Regions from separate parts of the Acidihalobacter sp. genome, predicted to be linked through region 3. Evidence: predicted binding sites of a transcription regulator. Region 3 holds the regulator's gene; each other region holds the start of a gene.
What was found. Region 3 encodes FNR, which switches genes on or off when oxygen is low (the NO sensors DNR and NnrR bind a similar motif). Its sites were predicted from a motif close to TTGATNTANATCAA; they were not measured.

Region 1 (9,712 bases), on a different contig from region 3:
CCGCCTCCGGCCCGATCCATCTCGCGCTGGCCTTCAACCCCTCGCATCTGGAGATCGTGGGTCCGGTGGTCGAGGGTTCGGTACGCGCACGCCAGGACCATCGCGGCGACCGCGAAGGCCGCGAAGTCATGCCGATCGTGATCCACGGCGACGCTGCATTCGCCGGCCAGGGCGTGGTCATGGAAACGCTCAACATGTCGCAGACGCGCGGTTTCGCGACCAAGGGCTCCGTGCACATCGTGGTCAACAACCAGATCGGTTTCACCACCAGCACCCGCGCCGACGCCCGTTCCAGCCAGTATTGCACCGACGTCGCCAAGATGATCGGCGCGCCCATCCTGCACGTGAACGGCGACCATCCGGAAGCCGTGGTCTTCGTCACCCAGCTCGCGCTCGACTACCGCATGCGCTATGGCGAGGACGTGGTCATCGACCTCGTGTGCTACCGCCGTCACGGGCACAACGAAGCGGACGAACCCCGCGCCACGCAACCGGTCATGTACCAGCGTATCCGCGAGCTGCCGACCACGCGCGAGCGCTACGCCGTCGCCCTGGAGAGCGGCGGCCTGATCGAAGCGGGAGCAGCCGACCGCATGCTCGAAGCCAGCCGGGCCCAGCTCGATGCCGGCCCGCCGGTGGTGTCAATATGGAGCAACGCCGAGAAGTCGCCCGATCCCGCCCATACCATCAACTGGGCACCCTACCGCAACCCCGATCCGGATGCGGCCTATGAGACCGCTGTGCCTCTGGAGCGTTTGCGGATGCTCGCCGAGCGCATGCAGGCCATGCCGGAAGGCTTCGAAGTCCAATCGCGCGTCGCCAAGATTCTCGACGATCGGCGCAAGATGGCCGCCGGCGCACTGCCGCTGGACTGGGGCTTTGCCGAAGTCATGGCCTACGCCACACTGGTTACCGACGGCAACCAGGTCCGCCTGTGCGGACAGGACAGCGGCCGCGGCACCTTCTTCCACCGTCAGGCGGTGCTACACAACCAGTTGCGCCGCGAAGCCTATGTTCCCCTGCGCCAGCTCGACCCCGAACAGGCCGACTTCCTGGTCATCGATTCGCTGTTGTCCGAAGAGGCCGTGCTGGCCTTCGAATACGGCTATGCCGCCGCCTCGCCCGAGGCGCTGGTGCTGTGGGAAGCCCAGTTCGGCGATTTCGTCAACGGCGCACAAGTGGTCATCGACCAGTTCATCAGCTCCGGCGAAGAGAAATGGGGCCGGTACAACGGCCTAGTCATGCTGCTGCCGCACGGCTACGAAGGGCAGGGCGCGGAACACTCCTCCGCACGCCTCGAGCGCTTCCTCCAGCTATGCGCCAACAACAACATGCAGGTCTGCACACCGACCACCCCGGCGCAGGTATTCCACATGCTTCGCCGCCAGGTCGTACGTCCGCTGCGTAAACCGCTCATCGTGATGTCGCCCAAGAGCCTGCTGCGCCACAAATTGGCGGTAAGCCAGCTCGACGACCTCGCCTCTGGCAACTTCCAGGAGGTGATACAGGAAACGGACTCGCTGGTTTCCAAGGAGGTCAACACGGTCGTGATTTGCGGAGGTCGCGTGTACTACGACCTGCTCGAACGCCGCCGCAACGATGAGCGACGCGACGTTGCGATCCTGCGTATCGAACAGCTCTACCCGTTCCCGGAACGCGAACTCAAGCAGGCGCTGCGCCGCTACTCGAACGCGCAGCGTTTCGTCTGGTGCCAGGAGGAACCGGTCAACCAGGGAGCGTGGCTTTCCATCCGCGACAACCTGCAACGGACGATCGGACCGGAGCGCCGGCTCGAGTGCGTCTCGCGGCCCGAAGCCGCGGCACCTGCCGCCGGTTACTTCGAACTCCATACACGCCAGTTGCGCGACTTGCTCGCCGCAGTCTTCGCCTAAGCCAACCCACCACCAGCCCCACGGAGAATTTCCCCCCTCATGAACACCGAGGTCAAGGTACCCCCCCTTCCCGAGTCAGTGGCAGACGCCACCATCGCCGCCTGGCACAAACAACCGGGCGAAGCGGTTTCCGCGGACGAAAATCTCGTCGACCTGGAAACCGACAAAGTCGTGCTTGAAGTCCCCGCTCCCGGCAGCGGAGTACTCGGCGAAGTGTTGGCTAAGGAAGGCGACGTCGTCACTGCAGGGCAAGTGATCGCCCGCTTTACCGACGGCGCGGTCGTCAAGGCAGCAGCCTCCGCGGAAACGCAGGAAACCGAGGAAACTGCTGCAAACGGCAACGCCCCGGTAGGCCCCGCAGTACGCCGCCTGCTCGACGAACACGGTCTGAGCGCCGACATGATCCAAGGCTCCGGCAAAGGCGGCCGCATCCTGAAGGAAGACGTAGAGGCTTATGTCGCCGCCAAAGCCGAGGCCCAGAAGGCCCCCGCAGCAGCGCCGAAGCCCGAGACGCCGGCACCTGCCTCGCCGGCAGTCGTGCGCGAGCAGACTCCCGCCCCCGTGGCCGGCGAGCGCAACGAACGCCGTGTGCCGATGACTCGCCTACGCGCGCGCATAGCCGAGCGTCTGGTTCAGGCGCAGCACAATGCAGCCATGCTGACCACCTTCAACGAAGTGGACATGCAGCCCATCATGCAGCTGCGCAATCGTTATCGCGACCGCTTCGAGAAGGCTCACGACGTGCGCCTCGGCTTCATGTCCTTCTTCGTCATGGCCGCCGTGGCTGCACTCAAGCGCTTCCCCGCCGTCAACGCCTCCATCGACGGCAACGACGTCGTTTATCATGGCTTCTACGATGTCGGCGTCGCCGTTTCCTCGCCGCGCGGCCTGGTCGTACCGATCCTGCGCGATGCGGACCTGCTGTCGACGGCCGATATCGAGCGCCGCATCGGCGAATTCGCCACCCGCGCGCGCGACAACGCCCTGGGCATGGACGACATCACCGGTGGTACCTTCACGATCTCCAACGGTGGCGTATTCGGTTCGCTGCTCTCGACCCCGATCCTCAATCCGCCGCAGAGCGCCATCCTGGGCATGCACAAAATCCAGGAACGCCCCGTGGTCGTCGACGACGAGATCGCGATCCGTCCGATGATGTACTTAGCGCTGTCATACGACCATCGCATAATCGACGGACGTGAGGCAGTACAGTTCCTTGCCGCGATCAAGGATGCCGTAGAGGATCCTTCGCGCCTGTTGCTGGAACTCTAAGGCCACACCTGGGAGTGCGCGAAAAGGACAGCCGGCTGCACGCACGCTTACTACGCATCCGCCTGTCCGATGGCATGGAAAGGGCGGCACGGCCGCCCGCCGGCACGCGTACCCCCCTGAAATACCTTCCGCCTGAAGCAGCCGCCATCGCCGCTGCGACGGCGGCCCCGGCCCCTGCTTCCCTGCACCTCGACGGGTCGCAGGGAGCACGGGCTTTAGGACTATAAATACCGCCACAGCCTGCGGAGAACATGCTATGGACAAGGATTACGACCTCATCGTCATCGGAGCCGGCCCGGCGGGCTACGTCGCTGCACTGCGCGGCGCCCAGCTCGGCTTCAAGGTCGGATGCATCGACAACTGGCTCGACCCCGACGGCAAGCCCAGCCTGGGCGGCACCTGTCTCAACGCCGGGTGCATCCCCTCCAAGGCGCTGCTCGACACCTCACATCACTTCAGCGCCCTGCGCACGGAGTACGCCGATCAGGGCATCCTGGTCGACGGGCTGCGCATCGACGTGGACACCATGCTGGCGCGCAAACGCAGCGTCGTCACCGCCCTCACCCAGGGCATCGCGACCCTGTTCAAGGCGCAGGACATCGACTGGCTCAAGGGCCACGGCCAACTCCTCGGTACCGGCCGCGTCGGTTTCACCGCGCACGACCGCAAGACGCCCAAGGAACTGACCGCCGACAACGTCATCCTCGCCCCCGGCTCGACGCCTATCGCGCTGGACTCCGCACCGCTGGATGGCGAATACGTGGTCGACTCCACCGGCGCCCTGGAATTCACCGACGTGCCCAAGCGCCTGGCGGTGATCGGTGCCGGCGTCATCGGACTCGAACTCGGCAGCGTATGGAACCGCCTCGGCTCCGAGGTCACCCTGCTCGAAGCGCAGCCCGACTTCCTGCCCATCGCCGACCAAGCCCTGGCCCGCACGGCGCTCAAGACCTATACCAACCAGGGCCTGCAAATCAAACTCGGCACGCGCATCAAGTCCGCCAAGCTCAGCGGCAAGAGCGTGCGCACGGTATTCGAGGATGCTTCGGGCGAACAGCAGGAACGCTACGATCGCGTCATCGTAGCCGTCGGCCGCCGGCCGAACACCACCGGACTGTTCACGAACGAGAGCGACCTACTGCTGGACGAACGCGGCTGCATCCATGTCGACGACTTCTGCCGCACCAACCTGCCCGGCGTGTGGGCCATCGGCGATGCCGTGCGAGGTCCCATGCTCGCGCACAAGGGCGAGGAAGAGGGCGTCATGGTCGTCGAGCGAATCGCCGGGCAGAACAGCGCGACGGAACCCGATCTGATTCCTTCCGTGATCTACACCACGCCCGAATTCGCCTGGGTCGGCCCGACCGAGCAGAAGCTCAAACAGGCCGGCATCCCCTACCGCAGCGGCCGCTTCCCGTTCGCCGCCAACGGCCGTGCCCGCGCCCAAGGCGATGTCGAGGGCGAAGTCAAATTGCTGGCACACGCCGAGACGGACCGCCTGCTGGCAGCGCACGTCTTCGGACCCAGCGCCTCCGAACTCGTCCAGCAGGCCGTCATCGCCATGTCGATGGAGGCCACCTCGGAGGACCTGGCACGGACCATCTTCGCGCACCCGACGCTGTCCGAGTCCGTACACGAGGCCGCTCTGGCAGTCGACGGACGCGCCCTGCACATGGCCGGCAAGCCCAAGCGCGGCTGAGACGCCGCCACTCCGGATCGTCCAATATGACCTGCGTCAATCAATGCGCAGCTAGTGCGTGATGCGCAGGTCCCCAGACGCTAGATTGAATCTCAGGAAACACCCGCCGGACAATCGGACTAGCGGGTGCTGAGAGGGGAGACAGCAGACAGGGGCTGACAATGGACGATCGTGGGCAGATCGAAAAGAAAGCATCGAAACGCCGTTCCGGCGCGGCACGTGCCGAAGACACGCCGCGCCGGATGAGCAAAGGCGACATCGCCCCCAGGCTGACACCCACCGGCGTTGAAAAATACGAAGTCGACGAAGCCACCATCGGCGCACAGGACGCCGAAGCCGTCGCCTTGCGCGAAATCCAGAACAACGAAGGCGACAAGGCACAGGAAAGCATCGACGCCATCCTGCTGGGCGACGCGCCGGACGACGTCGAAGCGATGGAAGCGGAACTACGCCGCCCGCAACCGGCGCCTCCCGGCAAAACCAACGACGAACTGGCCGAAGACTGGCGCGAAGGTAGCTATCCCTACCTCTACAAGATGCGCCGGCGCGACTACGAGAAGCAGAAATTCGATCTGCAGGTTGAAATGCTCAAGCTGCAGGCATGGGTCAAGGACGCGCAACAACGCGTCGTGATCGTGTTCGAAGGACGCGATGCCGCAGGCAAGGGCGGCACGATCAAGCGCATCATGGAACATTTGAATCCACGCGGAGCGCGGGTCGTCGCCTTGGAAAAACCCAGCGAGATCGAGCGCGGGCAGTGGTACTTCCAGCGCTACATCACGCACCTGCCGACCTTCGGCGAGATCGTGCTGTTCGATCGCTCCTGGTACAACCGCGCCGGCGTCGAACATGTGATGGACTTCTGCAATCCCTATGAATATCAGGAGTTCCTGCGCCAGGCGCCGGAATTCGAGCGCAATCTCGTGCGCAGCGGCATTCATCTGATCAAGTTCTGGTTTTCGGTCAGCCGCGAGGAACAGCGCCGGCGCTTCAAAGAGCGGCGCGTACATCCCCTGAAACAATGGAAGCTATCGCCGATTGACCTGGCCTCGCTGGAAAGATGGGAGGACTACACCAACGCCAAGGAAGCCATGTTCTTCCACACCGACACGGCCGATTCGCCCTGGACGGTGGTCAAGTCCGACGACAAGAAGCGCGCACGCCTCAATGCCATGCGCTACATCCTGCTGTCGCTGCCGTATACCAGCAAGGATCTGGAGCGTATCGGAGCACTCGACACGCTGCTGGTCGGACGAGCCGACGTGGTACACGAACGCGGCGAGCATGACATCACCTCCGGGCACTATCTGCGCAGCTAACGCCCCTCGCGGATCGCGCTTGCAGGGGTGTGTTGAGGATCGCTGCGCTTCACCCCAAGCTACGCTTCGCTGGGACCATCCGGCCCTCGAGGACTGGCTTTCGTTGGCGCGGCGCCGCTCTCTAGCGTGCCCGCCACCAGGCCGCAGCGAAAGAGGCCGCCGACGCCGCCAGCAGTGCCCACCCGACCACCGGCACATCCACCCAGCGCAGCACGTCCGCCGGTGCCAGACCGATACTCAAGGCGGCGGCCACCAGCAGCGCCGCTCCGGCGCTGCGCAACACGCTCAGACGCCGCGACTGCCTCAACTCGTCACGCAGCTCGGCAATCTCCCGAGACTGCGCCTGCACCATGAGGCGCCCTTCGGAGCCCTTGCGCGCCAGCTCGTACAGCAGCTGCGGCATCTCGGGCAACTGCTCGAGCAGTTTCGGCAGGCGATCGCGCGTCTTGCGCAGGAACGCCCGAGGGCCCATCTGTTCGCTCATCCAGTGCTCGATGAACGGCTTGGCCGTCTTCCACAGATCCAGCTCGGGGTAGAGCTGGCGCCCCAGACCTTCGATGTTGAGCAGCGTCTTCTGCAGCAGCACCAGTTGCGGCTGCACCTGCATATCGAAACGTCGCGCGGTCTGGAATAGGCGCAGCAACAGGTGTCCGAAGGAGATATCCTTCAGCGGACGCTCGAAGATCGGTTCGCACACTGTACGTATGGCCGATTCGAACTCGTCGACGCGAGTGGTTTCCGGCACCCAGCCAGACTCGACGTGCAGTTCGGCCACCCGACGATAATCGCGATTGAAAAAGGCATAGAAGTTCTCGGCCAGATAGCGCTGGTCCTCGGGCGACAGACTGCCGACGATACCAAAGTCGATGGCCAGGTAACGCGGATTCTCGGGATGCTCCTCGTCAACGAAGATATTGCCCGGATGCATGTCGGCGTGAAAGAAGTTATGGCTAAACACCTGTGTGAAGAAGATCTCCACCCCCCGCTCGGCCAACACCTTCAGATTCACGCCGGCGGCGCGCAGGCGCGACACATCCGCGACCGGAATGCCGTGGATACGTTCGATCACGAATACGTTGCGGCGCACGTAGTCCCAATGAATCTCGGGGATATAGAGTTCATGCGAACCCTCGAAGTTGCGCCGCAGCTGACTGCCGTTGGCGGCCTCGCGATACAGGTCGAGTTCGTCGAGGATCGTCTTTTCGTATTCGTCGACGACCTCGCGCGGCCGTAGGCGCCGACCCTCCGGCCAGTAGCGGTAGGCGAGGTCCGCGACCACGTGCAGCAGGTCCAGATCTCTGCGAATGGTGCGTTCGATCTCCGGACGCACGACCTTGACCACCACCTGGCGCCCGTCATGCAGCATCGCCCCGTGTACCTGCGCGATCGAAGCCGAAGCGATCGGCTTGTCGTCAAAGCTCTGGAACAGCTCCGACACTGGCTTGCCGTAGGCACGTTCGACGACCGCACGTCCGCCCTCGAAAGGCGGCACGCGGTCCTGCAGCCGAGTCAACTCGTCCGCGATGTCGTCCGGGAGCAGATCGCGCCGGGTGGACAGCATCTGGCCGAACTTGATGAAAATTGGCCCCAAATCCTCCAGCGCACGACGGATCCGCTCGCCGCGGCTGATGTCGTGGCTGCGGAACCAGTGCCACGGCGTCAGCAGCAGCAGGAAACGCAGCGGGCGCAGCAGATGGATGGCGAAGACGACTTCGTCCAGGCCATGGCGCACCAGCACGAAATTGATGTGCGCCAGGCGCAGGGCCTGGCGCAGCAGACGCAGCGGCGAGCGGCGGGATGTGCTGCTCATGCCTCGTCTGCGCCTGTCTTGCTCGCCGCCTCCAAGCGGAGCAGACGCGCTTCGAGGCGATCGAGATCCTCGCGCAAGCGGTCGACGGCATCGAGGAAATCGTTCAACTCGGGCCGCACCGGGCTCAGGTGAGCCTCTTCCGTCACGTACTCGCCGAGATCGTCGACGGTATGCGCGAAGTTGCGCCGCAGCCGCGCGCCGAGGTCGCGGACGTTGGCGCCCAGCGCATGCGCCAGCGGATCGCCGATATAGCGGCTCATCAGTTCTTCCCAGTCGAATTCGACCGCGCGCAGCACGCCCCACAGACGCTCGCCGACCTCGACGTCGCCTTCGATGCGCACGTCACCACCCGCCAGGGCCGCGGCGGGCTGTTCGGCCAAGGCCACACGCAGCAGCGCCAACGGCGTGGCGCGGATCACCGCATCGGGCTCGTCGCCGAGGCTGCCGTGAACGCGGATGCGGGACGTCTCGGGCACCAGCACGAACGCGAGGTCGAGACCTTCCAGATGCACCGCGACCAGGCGTCCGTCGATGCGCTCGAGTGTGGCCGCCGTCTCGACATCCTGGGCGAGATAGGCGTTGAGCGCCGTTTCCAGGGCTGCACACAGCGCAACCGGGAGATTCATAAGCTGCGTCTCACTTCGTCAAGCGTCGGGGGCAAGGGCTCTTTGGCAGACACGCGAACTACCACGGTGCCGGCGATCTTGTCGTGGAAACCCTGCTTGCGGGCGTCCCATACAATCCACAAAAATCCCAGGCACAAAGGCAGCATGGACACGATATAGGCGAACCAGCGCAATACCGCCTGGCCCACGCCCAGCGTTCCGCCGCTACGCGCGTCGACCACACGGCAACCCAGCAGTAGCTTGCCCGGCGAGCCGCGATAGCGCACCCAGAAAAACACCGTGAGCACCAACGGCAGCAGGTAGTTGATCAGCAGATCGGCCGGCCCGTACAGATCGAGCATGCCGGAGTGCGATTCCGCCCAGCGCCAATAGTCCGCGCCGTAGGCCAGTTGCAACAGCAGCGCCAGCACCGGCAGCAGCAACAGGCTGTCGACGATGGTCGCCAGCAGTCGTCGCCAGAAGCCGGCGTAGCGGGGCTGGGTCAAAATTTGTGGCCCCGATGCACGGCGACGATACCGCCGCTGAGATTGTAGTACTCGGCGCGCTCGAAACCGGCGGTTTCCATCATGCCCTTCAGAGTCGGCTGATCGGGATGCATACGGATCGACTCGGCCAGATAGCGATAGCTGCCGGCATCGCCCGTGATCAACTTGCCCATCAGCGGCAGTGCGCTGAAGGAATACAGATCGTAGACCGGCTTGAGTCCGGGCAGCACCGGCTTGGAGAACTCCAGCACCAGCAGCCGCCCACCGGGCTTGAGCACCCGGTACATCGAACTCAGCGCGGCGTCCTTGTCGGTCACGTTGCGCAGGCCGAAGGCGATGGTGATCAGATCGAAATGGTTGTCGGGGAAGGGCAGACACTCGGCGTTCACCTGCGCGAAACGCAGATTTCCGGCCAGCCCCTGGTCGAGCATACGCTCGCGACCGCGGCGCAGCATGGAGGCGTTGATATCCGCCAGCACCACCTCGCCGCCCGGCCCGACCATGCGCGCGAAACGCCCAGCCAGATCGCCGGTGCCGCCAGCCAGGTCGAGCACGCACTGCCCCTTGCACACACCGGCAAGCTCGATCGCGTAGCGCTTCCACAGGCGA
Region 2 (9,712 bases), on a different contig from region 3:
CGAAGAAGACGCCCTGGTGCCCTGCGGCATCCCCTACATCTTCGGCACGCTGGGCGGCACGGAAGAGGATCTTGCCGGCCGCGCGCCGTTCCTGGCCGCCGGCGGACATCTGATCGTCGACCGCGTCGCCGAGATCGATCTGCAGGAACACATCGCAACCCTCGAATCCGGACGTCGCATCGGCTGGGAGCGGCTAGTGCTCGCCACCGGCTCGCGCCCGTTCGTACCACCGATACCGGGACATGAACTCGAAGGCGTCTTCACGGTCATTAAGGACTATGACTATCTCGACGAACTGCTCACCGAAACGCTACCGGACCTGCGCAGCCTCGCCGTCATCGGCGGCGGCTTCATCGGCGTCGAGTTCGGCGACGAGCTGCGCAAGCGCGACATCGAAGTACACATCGTCGAACAGCTCCCGCAGCTGCTCGCCGCATCGTTCGACAGCGATGCCTGCAGCATCGTCGAACAACGCCTGCGCGAGAATGGCGTACACGTGCACACCGGCGCCACCGTCACCACCATCGAGGCCGACGAGACCGGCAAACGCGTCGCCGGCATTCGGCTCGTCGACGGCCGCCTGATCGAGACCGACGCCGTGCTGATCGCCATCGGCGCCCGCCCCAACACCGACCTCGCACACGCCACCGGCATGACCCTGGCGCGCTCCGGCGGCGTCTGGGTCGACGGTTTCCAGCGCTCGCGCGAACATCCGGACGTCTTCGCCGTCGGCGATTGCGCGCACAAGCAGGACTACTTCACCCGCCACGCCAGCCATGCCCTGCTCGCCTCGCAGGCCGCCGCCGAAGGCCGCATTGCCGGCATGAACCTCTACGCCCTGCGCCTGCCGCGCGCCAACGCGGGCACCATCGCCGTCTACGCCAGTCAGGTCGGCGACCTCGCCTTCGGCGTCGCCGGGCTCACCGAGGCCAGTGCCCGCGAGATCGGTTTCGAGGTCTTCACCGGCACCTCGCGCCTGCCCGACCACCACCCCGCCACCATGCCGGACACGCACGAAGTGTTCTGCCGCTTGGTGTTCGACGGCAACAGCGAACGCCTGCTCGGCGGCCAGATCATCGGAGGCCCCACCACCGGGGAACTGGTCAACATCATCGGCGTCGCCATCCAGCTGCACGCCACGGCCTCCGACCTGGCCAGTTTCCAGTTCGGCAGCCAGCCGCGCCTAACCGCGCCGGTCCACCCCATCGTCGCCGCCACCGGCGAGGCGCTACGCGCCCGCGTACACTGTCTTGATAATCTGAGAGGTCACGCATGAACAACCATTCGCCGATTCCCTTCGACGTTCCCGCCACCTGCCACCAAATCTACCTGGACAACCTTCAGCGGGCGACCCAGGGCAGCGGACGGCTGATGCTGATGGCCGGCGACCAGAAGGTCGAACATCTCAACGACGATTTCGTCGGTAGCGGAATCGCCGAGGATGACGGCGATCCCGAGCACCTGTTCCGCATCGCCGCGCAGGCCCGCATCGGCGTCTTCGCCACCCAGCTCGGCCTGATCGCGCGCTACGGCCCCGACTACCCGGACGTCCCCTACCTCATCAAGCTCAATGCCAAGACCCATCTCATCTCGACCGCCAGTCGCGATCCGGTCAGCCTGCAGTGGCACACGCTGGAGCAGGTCGCACGCCTGCGAGAAGATTCCGCGCTGAACATCGTCGGCGTCGGCTACACCATCTATCCCGGCAGCACCTATGAAAGCCAGATGTACTCCGAAGCCGCACGCCTGGTGTTCGAAGCGCACCAACTCGGCCTGCTCGCCGTCATCTGGGCCTACCCGCGCGGCGAGGCGGTCAAGAACGAGTACGATCCGCACCTGATCGCCGGCGTGGCCGGTCTGGTCGCCTGCCTCGGCGCTGACTTCGTCAAGGTCAACCCACCCGACGGTGGCGCGGACAAGCTGCGCGAGGCGGTACGTGCCGCCGGGCGCACCCGCGTGATCTGCGCCGGCGGCCGCGAAACCACCGTCGAAGCCTTCCTCGAACGGCTGCACGCCCAACTGCAGGAAGCCGGAATCGCCGGCAGCGCCACCGGGCGCAACATCCACCAGCGCCCGCTGGACGAGGCCGTGCGCTTCTGCAACGCCATCAGCGCACTCACCTTCGACAACGTCGATCCGGCCCGCGCGCTCGCCATCTACCACGGCGAATGACATGAATCTGCCACGCCACAAGACCAAGATCGTCTGCACCATCGGCCCGGCTTCGGACAAGATCGCCGTACTCGTGCGCATGATCCGAGCCGGCATGAACGTCGCGCGCCTCAACCTCGCCCACGGCGACGCCGACAGTCATGCGGGCACCGTCGCCAAGCTGCGCCAGGCCTCCGAGCAGGCCGGCCGGCCCGTGGCCATCCTGGCCGACCTGCCAGGCCCCAAGCTGCGCATCGGCCGCATCAGCCCCGCCCCCCTGCGCTTGCACCACGGAGATCGCTTCACCCTGACCACCGAGCCGCTGGTCGGCAACGCGGAACGGGTTTCCGTACCCGATTTCCCGGAACTGCCGCAGGCGGTACGGCGCGGCGAATCGCTATTCCTCAACGACGGTTTCATCCAGCTCAAGGTGCTGGAAGTCACGGGTTCCGAGGTCCGCTGCCGCGTGACCGTCGGCGGCGAACTGCGCTCGCACAAGGGGCTGAACATCCCGCACATGCACATCTCGCTGCCGGCCTTCACGGAGCGCGACCAGGCGCTGCTCGCCTTCGCCTGCGAACAGCAGGTGGACGCGGTCAGCATCTCCTTCGTCGGTGATGCCAGCGACGTCGAACGTGTGCGCAACGAAGCCGCAGCGCTCGGCGCCGCCCCCTATCTGATCGCCAAAATCGAACGCGCCGACGCCCTGAACCACCTCGACGAAATCCTCGACGCCGCCGACGGCTGCATGGTCGCGCGCGGCGACCTCGGCGTGGAAACCCCCATCGAAGCCATCGCGCTAATTCAGAAACGTCTGATCCGCAAAGCCAACGCCCTCGGCAAGCCCGTGATCACCGCCACGCAGATGCTCGAATCCATGGTCGACCACAGCCGCCCGACCCGCGCCGAGGCCACCGACGTAGCCAACGCGGTGCTCGACGGCACCGACGCCGTCATGCTGTCCGAGGAGTCGGCCATCGGCGCCTATCCCGTGGATGCCGTCAAGATGCTCGGCCGCATAGCGCGCCAGACCGAACCCGCACGCCGCGCACAGCCATCGGCCACAATGTTCGACCGCCGCCGCGACACGCGCCGAAGCATTGAGGACATCGTTTCGCTCAACGTCGTCACTTCAGTCGAAAACCTGCGTGCACCCTACGTCTTCACACCCACGGAAACGGGCGCCACCCCTCGGCGCATCGCCAGCTTCCATCTGCCGTCCTGGACCGTGGCGCTGTCCCGGCACCACGTCACCTGCCAGCGTCTACTGTTCAGCTACGGCGTCCACCCCTTACACACTGCGGACGACTCGCGCAACTGGCAGGACATAGCCTACGACTGGCTGCACGCCAACAAACTCGGTGGCGGACCGCTCATCTTCACCCAGGGATCATCACGCGGCCATCCCGGCACCACCAACCGCGTGGAGATCCTGCCCGGCGTCGACCGGCACTGACCGTCACCACCCCACCCAAAAGGAGAAGACTCACATGGACGCCACCATTACCGCACTCACCGCCCGCGAAATCCTCGACTCACGCGGCAACCCCACGGTCGAAGTCGACTGCACCCTGGCCTGCGGCGCGCAAGCCCGCGCCGCAGTACCCTCCGGCGCCTCCACCGGCGCACGGGAAGCCGTCGAACTGCGCGACGGCGACGCCAAGCGCTTCGGCGGCAAGGGTGTGCTCAAGGCCGTCGCCCACATCAACGACACCGTCGCCCCCGACTTCATCGGCATGGACGCTCGCGACCAGGCCGCCATCGACGCCACCCTAATCGCCCTCGACGGCACCGAGAACAAGGCCCGCCTCGGCGCCAACGCCATGCTCGGCGTGTCGCTCGTGGTGGCCCGGGCCGCGGCCGCGGCCAGCGACCTGCCGCTGTACCGCTACCTCGGAGGGCCGGCCTCCACGCGCCTGCCCGTGCCGCACATGAACATCCTCAACGGGGGCGTGCACGCGCACTGGCAGGGCCCCGACTTCCAGGAATTCATGATCGCCCCCTACGGCGCCGGCAGCCTGCGCGAAGCCGTCGAATGGGGCGCCGAGGTCTATCACGCCCTGCTCGCGCTGCTGGAGAAGAAGGGCCTGTCCGTTGGCATAGGCGACGAGGGCGGCTTCGCGCCGCACGTCAAGTCCAACGAGGAGCCGCTCGAACTCATCGTGCAGGCCATCTCCACGGCCGGTCTGCGCGCCGGCACCGACGTCGGCATCGCCATCGACCCAGCCTCCAGCGAATTCTTCGAGGACGGCCACTACAACCTGCGCACCGAAAAACGCCAGCTCGAAGCCCCCGAGATGGTCGAGTACTACGAACGCTTGGTCGACGCCTACCCCATCGCACTGATCGAGGACGGCATGGCCGAAGACGACTGGGCGGGCTGGAAGCGCTTCAACCACGCGCTGGGCGACACCATCGAACTGGTCGGCGACGACATCTTCTGCACCAATCCGGCGATCATCGCCAAGGGCATCGAGCAGGACATCGCCAATGCCGTGCTGATCAAGCTCAACCAGATCGGCACGCTCACCGAGACCATCGCCGCCACGCGCCTGGCGCGCGACCACGGCTGGGGCGCCTTCGTCTCGCACCGCTCGGGCGAAACCGTCGACAGCTTCATCGCCGACATGACCGTCGCGCTGGACACCGGCCACCTCAAGACCGGCGCGCCCGCGCGCGGCGAACGCGTGGAGAAGTACAACCAGCTCATGCGCATAGAGGAACACCTCGGCACAGCGGCACGCTATGCAGGCAAGCACGCCTACGTACGCCCGGTACGCTTCTGAACGCTCCTGCAAGCTCTCCGTTCCGCAACCGCCGCGCGTTCCCCGCGCGGCGGTCGACAGCATTCGTCCATGCACGCACATCACCACGCTGATCCGCTGCCCGAACGCCTGCGCCCGCTAACGCTGTTCAACGGTCTGCAGGATGCCGAACTAGGCACGCTCGCGACCGGCCTGCAACCCTTGCGGTGGGCGAAACGCGCACAGGTCATGCCCGCCGCAGACACCACAGGGTTCTTTTACGTCCTGCTGGATGGAAGAGTCCGCATCGAAGCGGAACATCCCGACAGCGGCCGCGCCGTCACGCTGTATCTGCTCGACCCCGGCGATGGCCACAACCTCATCACCCTGCTGGACGGCCAACCGCACCGCGTACTTGCGGAGACGCTGGACGAAACGCAGGCTGTTTGCGCACCGCTCGCCCGCTGGCACGAGTGGATGCGGTGCTATCCCCCCCTGCGCCGGACGCTGCTGCACTGCGCCGCCACGCGCCTACGCGAACTGACCGAACTGGCCGAGGATCTGGCCCTGCACGAAACCTCGGCCCGCCTCGCCCATCTGCTGCTGCGCCACATCGACACCGAACAGGGTCAACACAGCCTGCTGCACGGCCTCGTGCACGAGGACATTGCCCGCCTCATCGGCAGCGTGCGCGTTGTCGTCAACCGTCTGCTCAACCGCTTCAAGCACGAAGGCATCATCGACACCGATGCCGGACACATCCACATCACCGATCTCGAAGGACTGCTGCGCAAGGCCGAACGCCGCCTGCACTCACGCCGCTGAAGCCACCTCCGGCGGCAGCTCGCCCGGCAACCGAATTTGATGTAACCCTGGTTACTGCCGTCCCGGCCCGCGCCAGGCATGCTCTGCGCGCATTGCCTGCGGCGTCCGGCCGACTTGATTGATCTGCGTCAAGTCCGCGGCAAATGCCCTGAACCCATCCGGGCCCCCGCAATCTAAACTCACACCGCGCGCATCCGCGCGCTGCTTCGCAACCCGAGTACGCGCCATGGCGAAACATCGTTCCAGCATTCCCTATCCCGATGCTCCGTCGAAGAAGGCCTACAAGCGCGAACTGCATGACCTGCAGATCGAACTGGTCAAGCTGCAGAAACACTTCATCGCCCATGGCGACCGCATCCTGGTCATCTTCGAAGGGCGCGACAGCGGCGGCAAGGACGGCACCATCAAGCGCATCATCCAGCACCTCTCACCGCGCGAGACGCGCGTGGTGGCACTGGGCAAACCGTCCGAACGCGACCGCACCAGCTGGTACTTCCAGCGCTACGTGCCGCACCTGCCTGCGGCCGAGGAAATGGTCCTGTTCAACCGCAGCTGGTACAACCGCGCCGGCGTCGAGCGCGTAATGGGATTCTGCAGCGAGATCGAACACGAAGAGTTCATGGAAACCGTGCCGGCCTTCGAACAGATGCTTATCCGCTCCGGCATCCACCTGCTCAAGTACTACCTCGACATCAGCAAGAACGAGCAGAAGAAACGCCTCATCGCACGCCGCACCGATCCGCTCAAGCAGTGGAAGATGAGCCCGATCGACGCCGTCGCGCAGAAACACTGGGACGACTACAGCCTCGCCCGCAACGAGATGTTCGCACGCACGCACAGCGCACCGGCGCCGTGGACAGTGGTGCGCGCCGACGACAAAAAGCTGGCCCGGCTCAGCGTCATCAAGGACCTGCTCACCCGGCTGGACTATGCTGACAAGAACCACAGCCTGATCCGTCCCAATCCGGACGTCATTTTCCACTACGCCGACGCCTGCCTCGACAACGGTACGATCGCACCGTAAAGGAGTTGAGCCTTGATCAAGAGTATCGACAGTCAGAATGCGGAAAAGCTCTCCGTCGACGATATTTTCAAACAACTCGAAAGCACGCCGCAGGGACTGGCCGCGGGCGACGCCCAGCAACGTTTGACGCAGTTCGGCCCCAACGCACTGGAAGAGAAGAAAGTCAACCCGCTGCAGCGCTTTCTCAGCTATTTCTGGGGACCGATCCCATGGATGATCGAAGTGGCCGCGGTGCTCTCCGCGGCTATCGGCCATTGGATCGACCTCATCATCATCCTCGTACTCCTGATCTTCAACGCGCTGATCGGCTTCTGGGAGGAACACAAGGCCGCCAACGCGCTGGACGCACTCAAGAATCAGCTCGCACTCAAGGCTCGCGCGCTACGTAACGGCCAATGGGGCGAGGTGGACGCCGCCAAGCTGGTGCCGGGCGACGTGGTTCGCCTGCGGCTGGGCGACATCATCCCTGCCGACGCCAAACTCATCGACGGCGAATACCTGTCCATCGATCAGTCCGCCCTGACTGGCGAATCGCTGCCGGTGAACAAGAAATCCGGCGAAGTCGCCTACTCCGGCTCGGTGGTTAAGCAGGGCGAGATGGTCGCCGTCATTACCGCCACCGGCGGCGACACCTTCTTCGGCAAAACGGCCAAGCTGGTGCAAGACGCCGGCGCCGTTTCACACTTTCAAAAAGCGGTCATGCGCATCGGCGATTTCCTGATCTTCGTCGCTGTCGGCCTGTCCGTCGTGCTCATCGGCGTTGAACTGTTCCGAGGCGAACCGCTGCTCAAGCTGGTACAGTTCGTGCTTATCCTGGTCATCGCCTCGATTCCCGTCGCCATGCCGGCGGTGCTGTCCATCACCATGGCGCTGGGCGCGCTGGCGCTGTCCAAACTCAAGGCCATCGTCTCGCGGTTACAATCCATCGAGGAAATGGCCGGCGTAGACATTCTGTGTTCGGACAAGACCGGCACGCTGACCCAGAACAAACTCACCCTGGGTGAACCAGCGGTATTCGACGCCGCCGACGCGCAGGCACTGATTCTCGCCGGTGCATTAGCTTCCAAGGCCGAGGACAAGGACGCCATCGACCTCGCGGTGATCGGCGGCCTGAGCGACGCCAAGGCGCTGGACGCGCATACGCAGACCGGCTTCATTCCCTTCGACCCGGTCGGCAAGCGCACCGAAGGCCAGATCAAGGACGGCGACGGCAAGACCTTCCACACTACCAAGGGTGCGCCGCAGGTGGTCATGGAACTGGCCCGGCTCGGCGGCGACGAGGCCGCGCGCGCCAACCGGCTGGTCGACGACTTCGCCGCCAAGGGCTACCGCACGTTGGGCGTGGCGCGCTCGGACGACGACGGCAAGAGCTGGACCTTCCTCGGCATCCTGCCGCTGTTCGATCCGCCGCGCGAGGACTCCGCCCAGACCATCAAGGAAGCCGGCGAGCATGGCATCAAGGTCAAGATGGTCACCGGTGACAACGTCGCCATCGCCCGCGAAATCTCCGGCCAGCTCGGCATGGGCAAGAACATCCAGCCGGCCACCGAATTGTTCGCCGGCGATAGCGCCGATGCGCCGCCGGACGCCGCCGAGCGCATCGACAAGGCCGACGGCTTCGCCCAGGTGTTCCCGCAGCACAAGTACGGCATCGTCAAGGTTCTCCAGGACCGCAACCACCTGGTCGCCATGACCGGCGACGGCGTCAACGACGCCCCGGCGCTCAAGCAGGCCGACGTCGGCATCGCCGTCTCCGGCGCCACCGACGCCGCGCGCGCCGCCGCCGACCTGATCCTAACCGCACCCGGTCTGTCGGTCATCACCCGCGCGGTCGAGGAAGCCCGGCGCATCTTCGAACGCATGACCAGCTACACGATTTACCGCATCGCAATGACCATCGACATCATGGTGTTCGTCGTGCTCGCCATGCTCACCTTCAACTTCTATCCGCTCACTGCGGTAATGATCATCGCACTCGCCCTGCTCGACGACATCCCGATCATGACCATCGCCTACGACAACACTTGGCTCAGCCCCAAACCGGTGCGCTGGGACATGCACCGCGTGCTCAGCCTGTCCAGCATCCTGGGCTTCCTGTCGGTGGCGCAGACCTTCGGCCTAATGTACGTCGGCGACCGCTTGCTGCACATGGATATTCCGCATCTGCAGACCGCCGTATTCCTGCAGCTCGTGATTGGCGGCCACCTCATGCTGTTCGTTACCCGCAACCGTCACGCCTTCTGGCGGGCACCCTACCCGGCCTGGCCGCTGTTCGGCGCCATCGTCGCGACCCAACTGTTCGCCGTCCTGATGACCGGCTTCGGCTGGCTGGTGCCGGCGCTGCCATGGAGCGACATCGGCTGGGTGTGGGTCTACAACCTGGTGTGGATGGTCGCGCTGGACTTGGCCAAACTCGGCAGCAACCGGCTCATGGACCACCGTGCCGCATTCAAGCAGCACTATCTCGCCAGCGCCAACCGCCCGCTGCATCCGCACGGGCACTGAGGGGCCGAGTACATGAGCCGCAGCGCAGCACGCGAGCTGAGCAACCTGATCGAGGGCTACGGCATTCTCGGCGAAGCCGGCCACTCATTGCGCTGCGGCATGGTCATACCGTTCGCGCGCGCGTTCGGCGATGTCGTCTCGCCCGACGGTGACGGCACCTTCGCCATCGGCTACGACGTGCGCGCCAGTTCGCCCTCGCTGGCCGAGGCCGCCAGCCTCGGACTGCGCTCCGGTGGACACCACGTCACCCATATCGGCGCCTGCACCACTCCGCAACTCGAATGGTACGTCGCCAGCACCGGCCTGCGCGGCGGCCTCATGATCACCGGCGGCTGCGCACCGCCGCAACACAACGGTCTGCGCCTCTACAGGCAGGATGCCGTTCCGGTGGCCGCCGCCGAAGTACTGAGCGCACTGTCGATAGACGACCTCAACGAACTGTTCGCCCAGGCCTGCAATCCGG
Region 3 (9,712 bases):
GATCCCGGTCAAGCTGGGAAGGAACGTGCTCCCCGAGCGGGTGGTAAGCGCCATCTGGAGCTTCCTGGCGGCCTACGTCCTGGTCTACCTCCTGTTCATGTTGATCCTGCTCGGTACGGGTATGGACTGGGACAGCGCCTTCGCAGCGGTATCGGCCTGTTTCAACAACATGGGCGCAGGGCTGGGCATGGTCGGCAGCAACTTCGCCCATATCAGCGATGCCGCCAAGTGGACCTGCTCCATCGCCATGTTGGTAGGACGCCTGGAGATCTTTACCTTTTTGGTGCTGCTGACCCCGATGTACTGGAGGCGCTGATGCCGAATTGGAATGAGCGCTATGCGGGTTGCGACACCGCCGAAGTTGCTCCGGCGCGGGTTCTGAGCGAGTTTGCGCACCTGCTACCGCGGCAGGGGCGGGCGTTGGATCTGGCCTGCGGTCTGGGAGCCAACGCGTGCCTGTTGGCGCGAAGCGGACTGCAGGTCGAGGCCTGGGACAGCGCCGAGGTCGCGATAGCCCGCCTGCGCGAATCGTCGGAGCATCAAGGAGTCCACGTGCGGGCGCAGGTGCGCGACATCGTCGCGCAGCCGCCGCCGGCCGGCGCCTTCGACGTGATCATGGTCAGCCGCTTCCTGGAGCGTTCTCTGGTACCGGCGCTTCAGAACGCACTGCGCCCCGGCGGACTTCTCTATTACCAGACGTTCGTGCGCGACGCGGTCCATGCCGACCGTGGGCCGCACCGGCCGGAATATCGTCTGGCGGCCAATGAACTGCTCGGGCTCTTTCCCGGCCTGCGCGTGATCGTCTATCGTGAGGAAGGTTGCCTGGGCGATCCCGACGCTGGATTTCGGGACGAAGCCTATGCCGTGTTCCAGCGCCCGCGTGAGATTGACTAGTCACATGAGCATGATCGACAGCTTCGAGAAAATGCTGGCCTCAGGCCAGGACAGCGCCTTGCTGCGGTTCACCCTGGGTGATGCCTACCTCAAGGAGCAGCGCCCGGCCGAGGCGGCCGAACACCTGCGCGAAGCGGTGCGTCAGGATCCGCAATACTCTGCCGCCTGGAAGCGGCTCGGTCGTGCGTTGGCCGAGGCGGGCGATGCCGCTGCTGCGATGCAGGCCTATCGTGAGGGCATCGAGGTGGCCGAGGCGCGCGGCGACAAGCAGGCGAGCAAGGAGATGCAGGTGTTTCTGCGCCGCCTGGAGCGTGCCGGCTGAGACGGAAACGGCGCCCTTAGGCGCCGGCTTGAATGCGGTAGATGAGGCTGGCGGATACGCCGCGTGGATCGGGTTCCCGGCGGATCTGGCGCATGCCGGTTTTTTCCAGGACGCGGCACGAGGCCGGGTGGTTTTCCCGGACCGATGCCCATATCTGTTCCAGTTCAAGCACTTCAAAGCCGAATTCGCGGGAGAACAGCGCAGTTCCGTTGCAAGCCCCTGGCCCCATGCGGGAGCGGTGTAGCGAAATCCGAGATTCACGTGTAGGGCGTTGCCAAAGCTCCGGTAAGCCAGTCCGCCGAAACCTATGATCTCCTCCAGGGAGGTCTTCAGGCTGATGGTCCACTGGCCGAAACCGTGAGCGGCCCAGTGCGCGGGCCAGCGCCGCAGAGACGCCTCGGATTCCTCCGGGCCTGAATGCGGACCGGCGGGATTGAAGCGGTTGGTGTCGGAGGCGCCGAAGATGGCGAACACGGCAGGTGCATCCTGCGAGGTCGGTTTGCGTAGAATCATGCGCGAGGAATGCTGGAGACAGGGTGCGGCGGCTTCGAGTCCGGATGCGGACATGGTCGATCACTTCCCTTATGGCGAATTTCGTAGGGATCGGCGTTTAGACATTTATCACACTGGAGAATTGCATGTTCAATCAACTGGAAGCCAAGAGCGACGAGTCCGGCCAACCCGAAGGCCGGGGCGCGGAAGAACGGTTGTTGTTCAAATCGCGCAAGGTACTTGTATTCGGCGAGATCGACGACAAGCAGGCGAGTGCAGTCTGCCGGCGTCTGCTGGCCTTGTCCGAGGAGTCCGATGCACCGATCACCGTGTTGATATCCTCGCCGGGTGGGCACGTGGAGTCAGGCGATGCGATTCACGACATGATTCGCTTCGTGCGTGCTCCGGTGACGATGGTCGGGACCGGCTGGGTCGGTAGCGCCGCTGCGCATATTTTCCTGGCCGCGAAGAAGGAGCGTAGGGTGTGCCTGCCGAATACGCGGTTCCTGATTCACCAGCCTGCCGGTGGCGCCGGTGGTCCGGCGTCGGATATCGCCATCCAGGCGGAGCAGATCATCAAGACGCGTGAGCGTATCGCTCGCGTCATCTCCGAGCAGACCGGACAGCCGATGGAAAAGGTGGCGCGCGATATCGAGCGTGATTACTGGATGGATACCGAGCAGGCGCTGGCGTATGGTTTGGTGTCGCGGGTGATTGAGCACGATAGTGAGTTGGCGTAGACGGGTTTGGATTTCGGCTCCGCACATTCTTTGCCGGGAGATGGAAGGTTTTGCGGGCGGGAATTAGCGTCTACGGTTTTGACTTGTGTGAGTGAATGCAGGGTACTAGCTGGCTATGGTGGCCTATTTCGTGCGCGATTCGAGGTATGGAGCATCTCTCTGCTGAAGTGACGCGCTCGAGTACCTTTCTTTGCACGCCCAAAGAAAGGTACGAAAGAAAGGCGCCAGAAAGGCCTTGTCCCTGCGGGCAGACCTCGAGCGCACACCCCGTCCCGGGGCACCGCAGTCACTTGCCCTCCTGGCAAAGCCTGCTCGGGCGGCGTCCTGCCGCCCGACCCCGCGCCAGGGCGCACGTTCGAGGCAAGGCCAAACGTGAACCGGTACATCAAAACAGAACGGCCCCCAACGTCTGAATGTCTGAGCCAGCTTGTTCGGAGTACTTCGCTGTCGGACTCGCCGTGTTTTGACGTTTGCCCGTCCTGATCGCTTGCCTCGCGAGCGTGCGCCTGGGCGGGGATGGCCGGCAGGACGCCGGCCAAGCAGTTCTTCGCCCGGATGGCGAATGGCACAGGTGCAGAGTGCTTTTGGGGTGCGTTTCTTTCGTCGGTTTCTTTGCGCATTTCAAAGAAAAAATCGTCGGGAACGATTTTTCGCGCAAGCCCCGAAGGGGTGAGGCGCAGGGATGCGTCGAACAAATCGGCTCGGGCGCGTCACCTCGATTGATCTGAGCCCCAAACGTCGAATCGCGTCCGAAACAGACCGTCACGGCCAGCAAATACGTCGCATTCAGCCGCGTAAGATCAAAACCACAACCGGTGATCCGCGCCCGAAGTAATCCCGGTCTCTGAAGAATGTGAAGCCTCTCGCAACGCATGATCGGCTGAAATCGCGAACCTTTAAAGTCCGCCGGTAGCCGACTACGAACGATAAGGATCCGCCATTCCCTTCGGCCGCCGCGCAAACCGCCGATAGCTCCACAGATACTGCTCCGGGCAGCGTCTGACCAGCGTCTCCACACAGCGGTTGAGTTCGCCAGCGGCGACTGCTGGGTCGTCGGAGTAGATGTCCTCGCCGGCAGCCACGCTGTGTACGCGAAACCCTCGCCCCTGCGGCAGGCGTTCGCAAAAGGCGAGCACTACGGGACTGCGCGCGCGCCGCGCCAGGTTGGACAGCAGGCGCATGGTGTAGGCCGGATGACCGAAGAAAGGCGCGAAGACGCCGCCGCTGCCCTTGGGCGTCTGGTCCGGCAGCAGGCCGGCGACCTCGCCGCGCTCCAGCGCCTGGCGCAGGGCGCGTACGCCGGTCGGCGTGGTGGGCACCAGGCGCGAGCCGGTATGCGCACGGGATTCGCGGATCAGCGCATCCAGCGCGCGCATGCGTGGCGGACGGTAGAGTGCGGTGGTCGGGCGCAGCGTGGCGAGGCACAGGCCGGAGAATTCCCAACTGCCGAGATGTGGCGTGGCGAGCACCGCCTCTCCGTTGAGTCCGGCGCTTTGCAGCAGTTCATGTCGTTCGCCGAACTGCAGGAGTGAACGCAGCCGGGCAGCATCCTGGCGCCACAGCCAAGGCGCCTCGGTGAGTGCGCGGGTGCTTTCGATCAGGCTGCGCCGCCCTACGCGCTGACGCCAGGCCATGTCTCGCTCCGGGAAGCACAGCGCGAGATTGCCCAGGGTGATGCGCCGCAGTTTCGGCGACAGCATCCAGGCGGTCGCGCCGAGCACGCCGCCGAGCCACTGGTTGAGGCGCAGCGGCAGGTGCCCGAACAGGTGCAGAAGGGCTCGCGCCAACAGGGCGGACATGGCGCGCGCTCAGCCGGTCCGGCATCGCCGCATGGGCGATCGGCGGGCGTTGCGGTACGGTTTCGGTTGCAGGAACAGCGAGAATTTGTCGGGCTTTGCCGCCATGCGGGAGGTTCCGGATGCTTGATCTGCACGGGGAATCTGCGCAAGATGTGGGCGCCGTCGATGCGGCGGTTTCCCCCGTCGGTTCCCAATCATAAAGCATTCGGTCGTTTCGTAGGTCCTGACATTCGATCGGCGGCAGCCGCGTCCACCTGTGGCGGGTACTGTCTTGACCATCCGGGACCGCTACACGTAGGTCGATGAACGAATACAGTTTCAACAAATTGCAGAAGCGCATTCGTCGCGAGGCGGGCAATGCCATCCGTGACTTCGGCATGATCGAGGATGGCAATCGCATCATGGTCTGTCTTTCCGGCGGCGCCGACAGCTATACCATGCTGGATACCCTGCTCTATCTGCAGCGCGTGGCGCCGGTGTCCTTCGAGGTCGTGGCGGTCAATCTCGACCAGAAGCAGCCGGGATTTCCGGAAGAGGTGCTGCCGGGCTATCTGGACAGCCTGGGCGTGGAGTACCGCATCGTGCAGGAGGACACCTACAGCATCGTCAAGGACAAGGTGCCCGAGGGCAAGACGACCTGCTCGCTGTGTTCACGCCTGCGCCGCGGCATTCTGTATCGCACCGCGCAGGAAATCGGTGCAGACCGGATCGCGCTGGGCCATCATCGCGAGGACATACTCGAGACCTTCCTGCTGAACATGTTCTTCGGCGGCTCGCTCAAGACCATGCCGCCCAAGCTGCTGTCCGACGACGGCCGCAACGTGGTCATCCGCCCGCTGGCCTACTGCAAGGAGGCGGACATCAAGGCCTATGCCGCCGCCAGGGAGTTTCCCATCATTCCCTGCAACCTGTGCGGCTCGCAGCCGAATCTGCAGCGCCAGGAGATGAAGGCCTTGCTCCAGGAATGGGACCGCAAGTTCCCGGGGCGTTTGGAAAGCATGTTCCGGGCGCTGGGTAACGCCTCGCCGTCCCATCTTCTGGATCATTCGCTGTTCGATTTCCCGGCCTTGGTTCCGGGGGATTCGGTCGGAGCGGAAACCGAAGTTGCAGAGACGGCTTCCGTCGCGAGCGGGTTCGGACGGCCTGCGGAGGCGGTGCTGCACCGCTTCTGAGCGCCCGTCGTCCACAGTGCAAACCTTCCCAGGGAATTTCTTATGAGTCGCTTGGAGCTTTATCCCGAGATCACGCCGTTTCGCAGCCGCATGCTGCCGGTCGACGATCGGCATACCCTGCACGTCGAGGAGTGCGGACGCTCCGGTGGTTTGCCGGTGGTGTTTCTGCACGGCGGCCCCGGTTCGGGATGCGAGCCCTGGCATCGGCGTTTCTTCGATCCGCAGGTCTACCACATCGTGCTGTTCGACCAGCGCGGCAGCGGCCGCTCGCTGCCGCATGCCGAACTCGAGGGCAACACCACGCAGGACGTGATTGCCGACATCGAACGTGTACGCGAGGAACTGGGCATCGAGCGCTGGGTGGTGTTCGGCGGCTCCTGGGGGTCGACTCTGGGGCTCGCCTATGCCGAGGCACATCCGGAGCGGGTGCTGGGCCTGGTGCTGCGCGGGATCTTTCTGTGCCGCCCGCGTGACATCGAATGGTTCTACCAGTCGGGTGCCGACCACGTCTTCCCCGACTATTGGCAGGACTACCTGGCGCCGATTCCCGAGGCCGAGCGCGGCGATATGCTCGAGGCCTACCATCGGCGGCTGACCGGCAGCAACGAGGTTGCGCGTATGGCGGCGGCTCGGGCCTGGTCGCAGTGGGAAGGGCGCACGGCGACGTTGTTGCCCAGTGAGGCGGTGGAGGAGCATTTCACCGATCCGCATGTGGCGCTGTCGCTCGCGCGTATCGAGAACCACTATTTCCGCAACCGTATTTTCCTTGAACCCGACCAACTGCTGCGTGAGGCGCACCGCCTGGCCGAAATCCCCGGCGTCATCGTGCATGGGCGCTACGATATGATCTGTCCGATCGATCAGGCTTTCGCGCTGCATGAAGCCTGGCCCCAGGCGCGGCTGGAGATCGTCCCGGACGCGGGACATTCGGCCAGCGAGCCGGGTATCGTCGATGCCTTGGTAAGGGCGACGCGGGATCTTGCCGAGCAGCTGGCGTGATCGGCCTGCTGCAGCGTGTAAGTCGTGCCGCTGTGCGGGTGGATGGTGAGAGCGTCGGTGCCATCGAGGCTGGATTGCTGGTGCTGGTCGGGGTCGAACGCGGCGACACCGAGGCTCAGGCCGATCGTCTGCTCGAGCGTCTGTTCGGCTACCGCGTGTTCGGCGACGCGGAGAGGCGTATGAATCTGAGTCTCCAGGATGTCGGCGGCGGTTTGCTGCTGGTGCCGCAGTTCACGCTGGCGGCGGATACGCGCAAGGGCATGCGTCCGTCTTTCACGCCGGCTGCGGCGCCGGAGGACGGGCGGAGGCTGTTCGATTGGCTTGTAGAGCACGCGCGAACCCGCCACAAGCCGGTGGCCACCGGCTTGTTCGGTGCGAACATGCAGGTTGAATCGGTCAACGACGGGCCGGTCACGTTCTGGCTGCAGGTGCCGCCGGTCTGACGGCTGCTTTGCGGGGCAGCCGGCTTACGAGGATTCCCGGTTGCGGCTGTCGTCCTGATTCGGGTCGGGGCCGGTGTTGCCGGCCATTTCCGCCAGCGCCTCGCGCTGTAGAATCTTGACGGCCTTGCGCTGCGCCTCGATGAGGCCGTCCTGCTGGAAGCGGGTGAACAGACGACTGACGGTTTCCACGGCCAGACCGAGATAGTTGGCGATGTCGTGGCGCGACATGCTCAGATTGAATTCGGTGCTCGAATAGCCGCGCATGCCGTGGCGCGAGGAGAGGTTGAGCAGAAAGCCGGCGAGGCGTTCCTCGGCATTGCGGCTGGCGAGGATGCGCATGAAGCGTTCGTCGGCGTTGAGTTCGCGGCTCATGACGCGCAGCAACTGGTGCTGCAGGTCCTTGATCTCATGGGCCAGAGCATGCAGGCGCTCGAAGGGCAGCTCGCATACGCTGGTGGTTTCCAGCGCGACGGCGGAGCTGGGGTGCGAGCTGTCGCTGATGGCGTCGAGGCCGAGGATCTCGCCCGGCAGATGGAACGCGTTGATCTGTTCACGGCCGTCATCGGAGATGGAAAAGCTTTTGATCGAGCCGGAACGGATGGCATACAAAGCGCCGAATTGGTCGCCCTGATTGAACAGCGCCGCCCCGCGCTGCAACGGCCGTTTGCGGTTGATGATCTGGTCCAGCCGGGCGACATCGCTGCGGCAGATGCCGATCGGCAGACAAAGATCCTGCAGTTGGCAGTCTGCGCACGCGCGGGAAAAGCCTTGGAGGGTGATCACGTTGAACGACTCCATTACTTTCCCCTCGTCATGACTTCGTTGATTGGCAAGCTTAACAAATGATACCGAATGTTCGTACTCTCTGATCTAGGTCACTTTATCGCTGCGGCCCTTATGGTATCCTGCAGGCCCGCATACTGTTTTGTGTGATCATGGCCCAGCGCACTGCCGCCGTTCAGCGCGATACATTGGAAACGCAGATCAGCGTACGGCTGAATCTGGATGGTTCCGGTGAGACGTCCATCGCGACAGGAGTTCCCTTCTTCGACCATATGCTCGATCAGGTCGGCCGGCACGGTTTGATCGATCTCGAGGTGCGCGCCCAAGGCGATCTGCACGTCGACGCGCACCACACCGTGGAGGATGTCGGCATCGCGTTTGGGCAGGCGCTCGCCGAAGCGCTGGCCGACAAGCGCGGCATTCGCCGCTACGGCCACGCCTATGTTCCACTGGACGAAGCCTTGGCGCGCGTGGTGGTGGATTTCTCCGGCCGCCCCGGGTTGGTCCACGAGGTCGATTACCGGCGTGCCCGCATCGGTGAGTTCGATACCGATCTGATTCATGAATTTCTGCAGGCGCTGGTCAATCACGCGCGGCTGACGCTGCATGTCGACAGCCTGCGCGGGCGCAATGCGCATCACATCGCCGAAACGGTGTTCAAGGCGCTGGGTCGGGCCCTGCGGATGGCCGCCGAGCCGGATCCGCGCTCGGCGGGCCAGTTGCCTTCGACCAAGGGCGCCCTATAACTTCACTCTTACCGGTTTCCGAGCCTGGCGGGCATGGCTGATCTGGCAATCATCGATTACGGAATGGGCAATCTGCGCTCGGTCGCGAATGCCTTGCGGCACGTCGCTCCCGTGCAGGATCGCGTCGTGGTGACTTCCGATCCTGCTGTCGTGCTGGCGGCCGACCGGGTGGTGTTCCCGGGGCAGGGCGCGGCACGCGACTGCATGCACGAGCTGCGGGCCTGCGGCTTGGAGGATGCGGTGCGCGAAGCCGCGCACACGCGGCCTTTTCTGGGAGTGTGCATGGGCATGCAGGTATTGCTCGAGCACAGCGAGGAAAACGGCGGTACCCCTTGTCTCGGCGTCCATGCGGGCGATGTGCGGTATTTCGGTGCGGCGCCGCGGGATCCGGTCACCGGCGAGCATATCAAGGTGCCGCACATGGGTTGGAATCGCGTCGAGCCTGCCCGCGATCACCCGCTGTGGGACGGCATCGCGCCGGGTAGCCGTTTCTACTTTGCCAACAGTTATTACGTGGCGCCGTCCGACGCCAGCCTGGTCGCCGCGACCACGGAGTACGGCATTCGGTTCTGTTCCGCGCTGGCGCGCGATAATGTGTTTGCGATCCAGTGTCACCCGGAGAAGAGCGCGCAGGCGGGATTGCGGCTGCTATCGAATTTCGCGCGTTGGGACGGGGCTGCCGCTTGACCCCGCACGAGCTGTGAATTGATGAGCCCGTTAACCGAAATGGGAGGTTTGGCGTCATGTTGTTGATCCCTGCCATCGACATCAAGGAGGGACGGTGCGTACGTCTGCGCCAGGGCCGCATGGATGATGAGACCGTCTTTTCCGATGACCCGGTGGCCATGGCGGAACGCTGGGTCAAGGCTGGTGCCAGGCGTCTGCATTTGGTCGACCTGGATGGGGCTGTGGCCGGCGGGCGCCGCAATGCGACGGTCGTCGAGCGTATCGCGCGGGCCTATCCCGAACTGCCGATCCAGGTTGGCGGCGGCGTGCGCGACGTAGACGCCGTGCAGGCCTATCTGGATGCAGGCGTGCAATACGTCATCGTGGGTACCAAGGCCGTTTCTGCGCCCCATTTCGTCAACGATCTATGCTTGGAATTTCCCGGCCACATCATCGTCGGGCTCGATGCCAAGGACGGCAAGGTGGCGGTCGACGGCTGGTCGAAACTCTCCAACCACGACGTGGCGGACCTGGCCATGCATTTCGAAAACGACGGCGTGGCCGCGATCATCTACACCGACATCAGCCGCGACGGCATGATGGGTGGCCCCAACGTCGAGGCGACCGTGCGCCTGGCGCAGGCGGTGCATATCCCG

Region 1: a site for FNR is predicted at 4,890-4,903, ahead of ppk2 (polyphosphate kinase 2). Genes of this name have one in related genera too.
Region 2: a site for FNR is predicted at 5,839-5,852, ahead of ppk2 (polyphosphate kinase 2). Genes of this name have one in related genera too.

Annotation. Positions count from the first base shown of each region.
Region 1 covers NZ_JARRQY010000011.1:109,640-119,351, reverse strand. Annotated here, with positions in the region: gene P8014_RS05860 (2-oxoglutarate dehydrogenase E1 component) at 1-1,892, shown strand, start outside; gene odhB (2-oxoglutarate dehydrogenase complex dihydrolipoyllysine-residue succinyltransferase) at 1,932-3,164, shown strand; gene lpdA (dihydrolipoyl dehydrogenase) at 3,421-4,863, shown strand; gene ppk2 (polyphosphate kinase 2) at 5,025-6,182, shown strand; gene ubiB (ubiquinone biosynthesis regulatory protein kinase UbiB) at 6,304-7,992, opposite strand; gene P8014_RS05835 (SCP2 sterol-binding domain-containing protein) at 7,989-8,618, opposite strand; gene P8014_RS05830 (RDD family protein) at 8,615-9,103, opposite strand; gene ubiE (bifunctional demethylmenaquinone methyltransferase/2-methoxy-6-polyprenyl-1,4-benzoquinol methylase UbiE) at 9,100-9,712, opposite strand, start outside.
Region 2 covers NZ_JARRQY010000001.1:96,466-106,177, reverse strand. Annotated here, with positions in the region: gene P8014_RS00470 (FAD/NAD(P)-binding oxidoreductase) at 1-1,276, shown strand, start outside; gene P8014_RS00465 (hypothetical protein) at 1,273-2,172, shown strand; gene pyk (pyruvate kinase) at 2,174-3,607, shown strand; gene eno (phosphopyruvate hydratase) at 3,642-4,937, shown strand; gene P8014_RS00450 (Crp/Fnr family transcriptional regulator) at 5,007-5,720, shown strand; gene ppk2 (polyphosphate kinase 2) at 5,947-6,744, shown strand; gene P8014_RS00440 (plasma-membrane proton-efflux P-type ATPase) at 6,757-9,249, shown strand; gene P8014_RS00435 (hypothetical protein) at 9,262-9,712, shown strand, end outside.
Region 3 covers NZ_JARRQY010000003.1:23,465-33,176, forward strand. Annotated here, with positions in the region: gene P8014_RS01220 (TrkH family potassium uptake protein) at 1-316, shown strand, start outside; gene P8014_RS01225 (methyltransferase domain-containing protein) at 316-894, shown strand; gene P8014_RS01230 (tetratricopeptide repeat protein) at 905-1,216, shown strand; gene P8014_RS01235 (ATP-dependent Clp protease proteolytic subunit) at 1,855-2,448, shown strand; gene P8014_RS01240 (lipid A biosynthesis acyltransferase) at 3,366-4,247, opposite strand; gene ttcA (tRNA 2-thiocytidine(32) synthetase TtcA) at 4,550-5,419, shown strand; gene pip (prolyl aminopeptidase) at 5,462-6,418, shown strand; gene dtd (D-aminoacyl-tRNA deacylase) at 6,415-6,861, shown strand; gene fnr (fumarate/nitrate reduction transcriptional regulator Fnr) at 6,886-7,644, opposite strand; gene hisB (imidazoleglycerol-phosphate dehydratase HisB) at 7,797-8,390, shown strand; gene hisH (imidazole glycerol phosphate synthase subunit HisH) at 8,424-9,077, shown strand; gene hisA (1-(5-phosphoribosyl)-5-[(5-phosphoribosylamino)methylideneamino]imidazole-4-carboxamide isomerase) at 9,134-9,712, shown strand, end outside.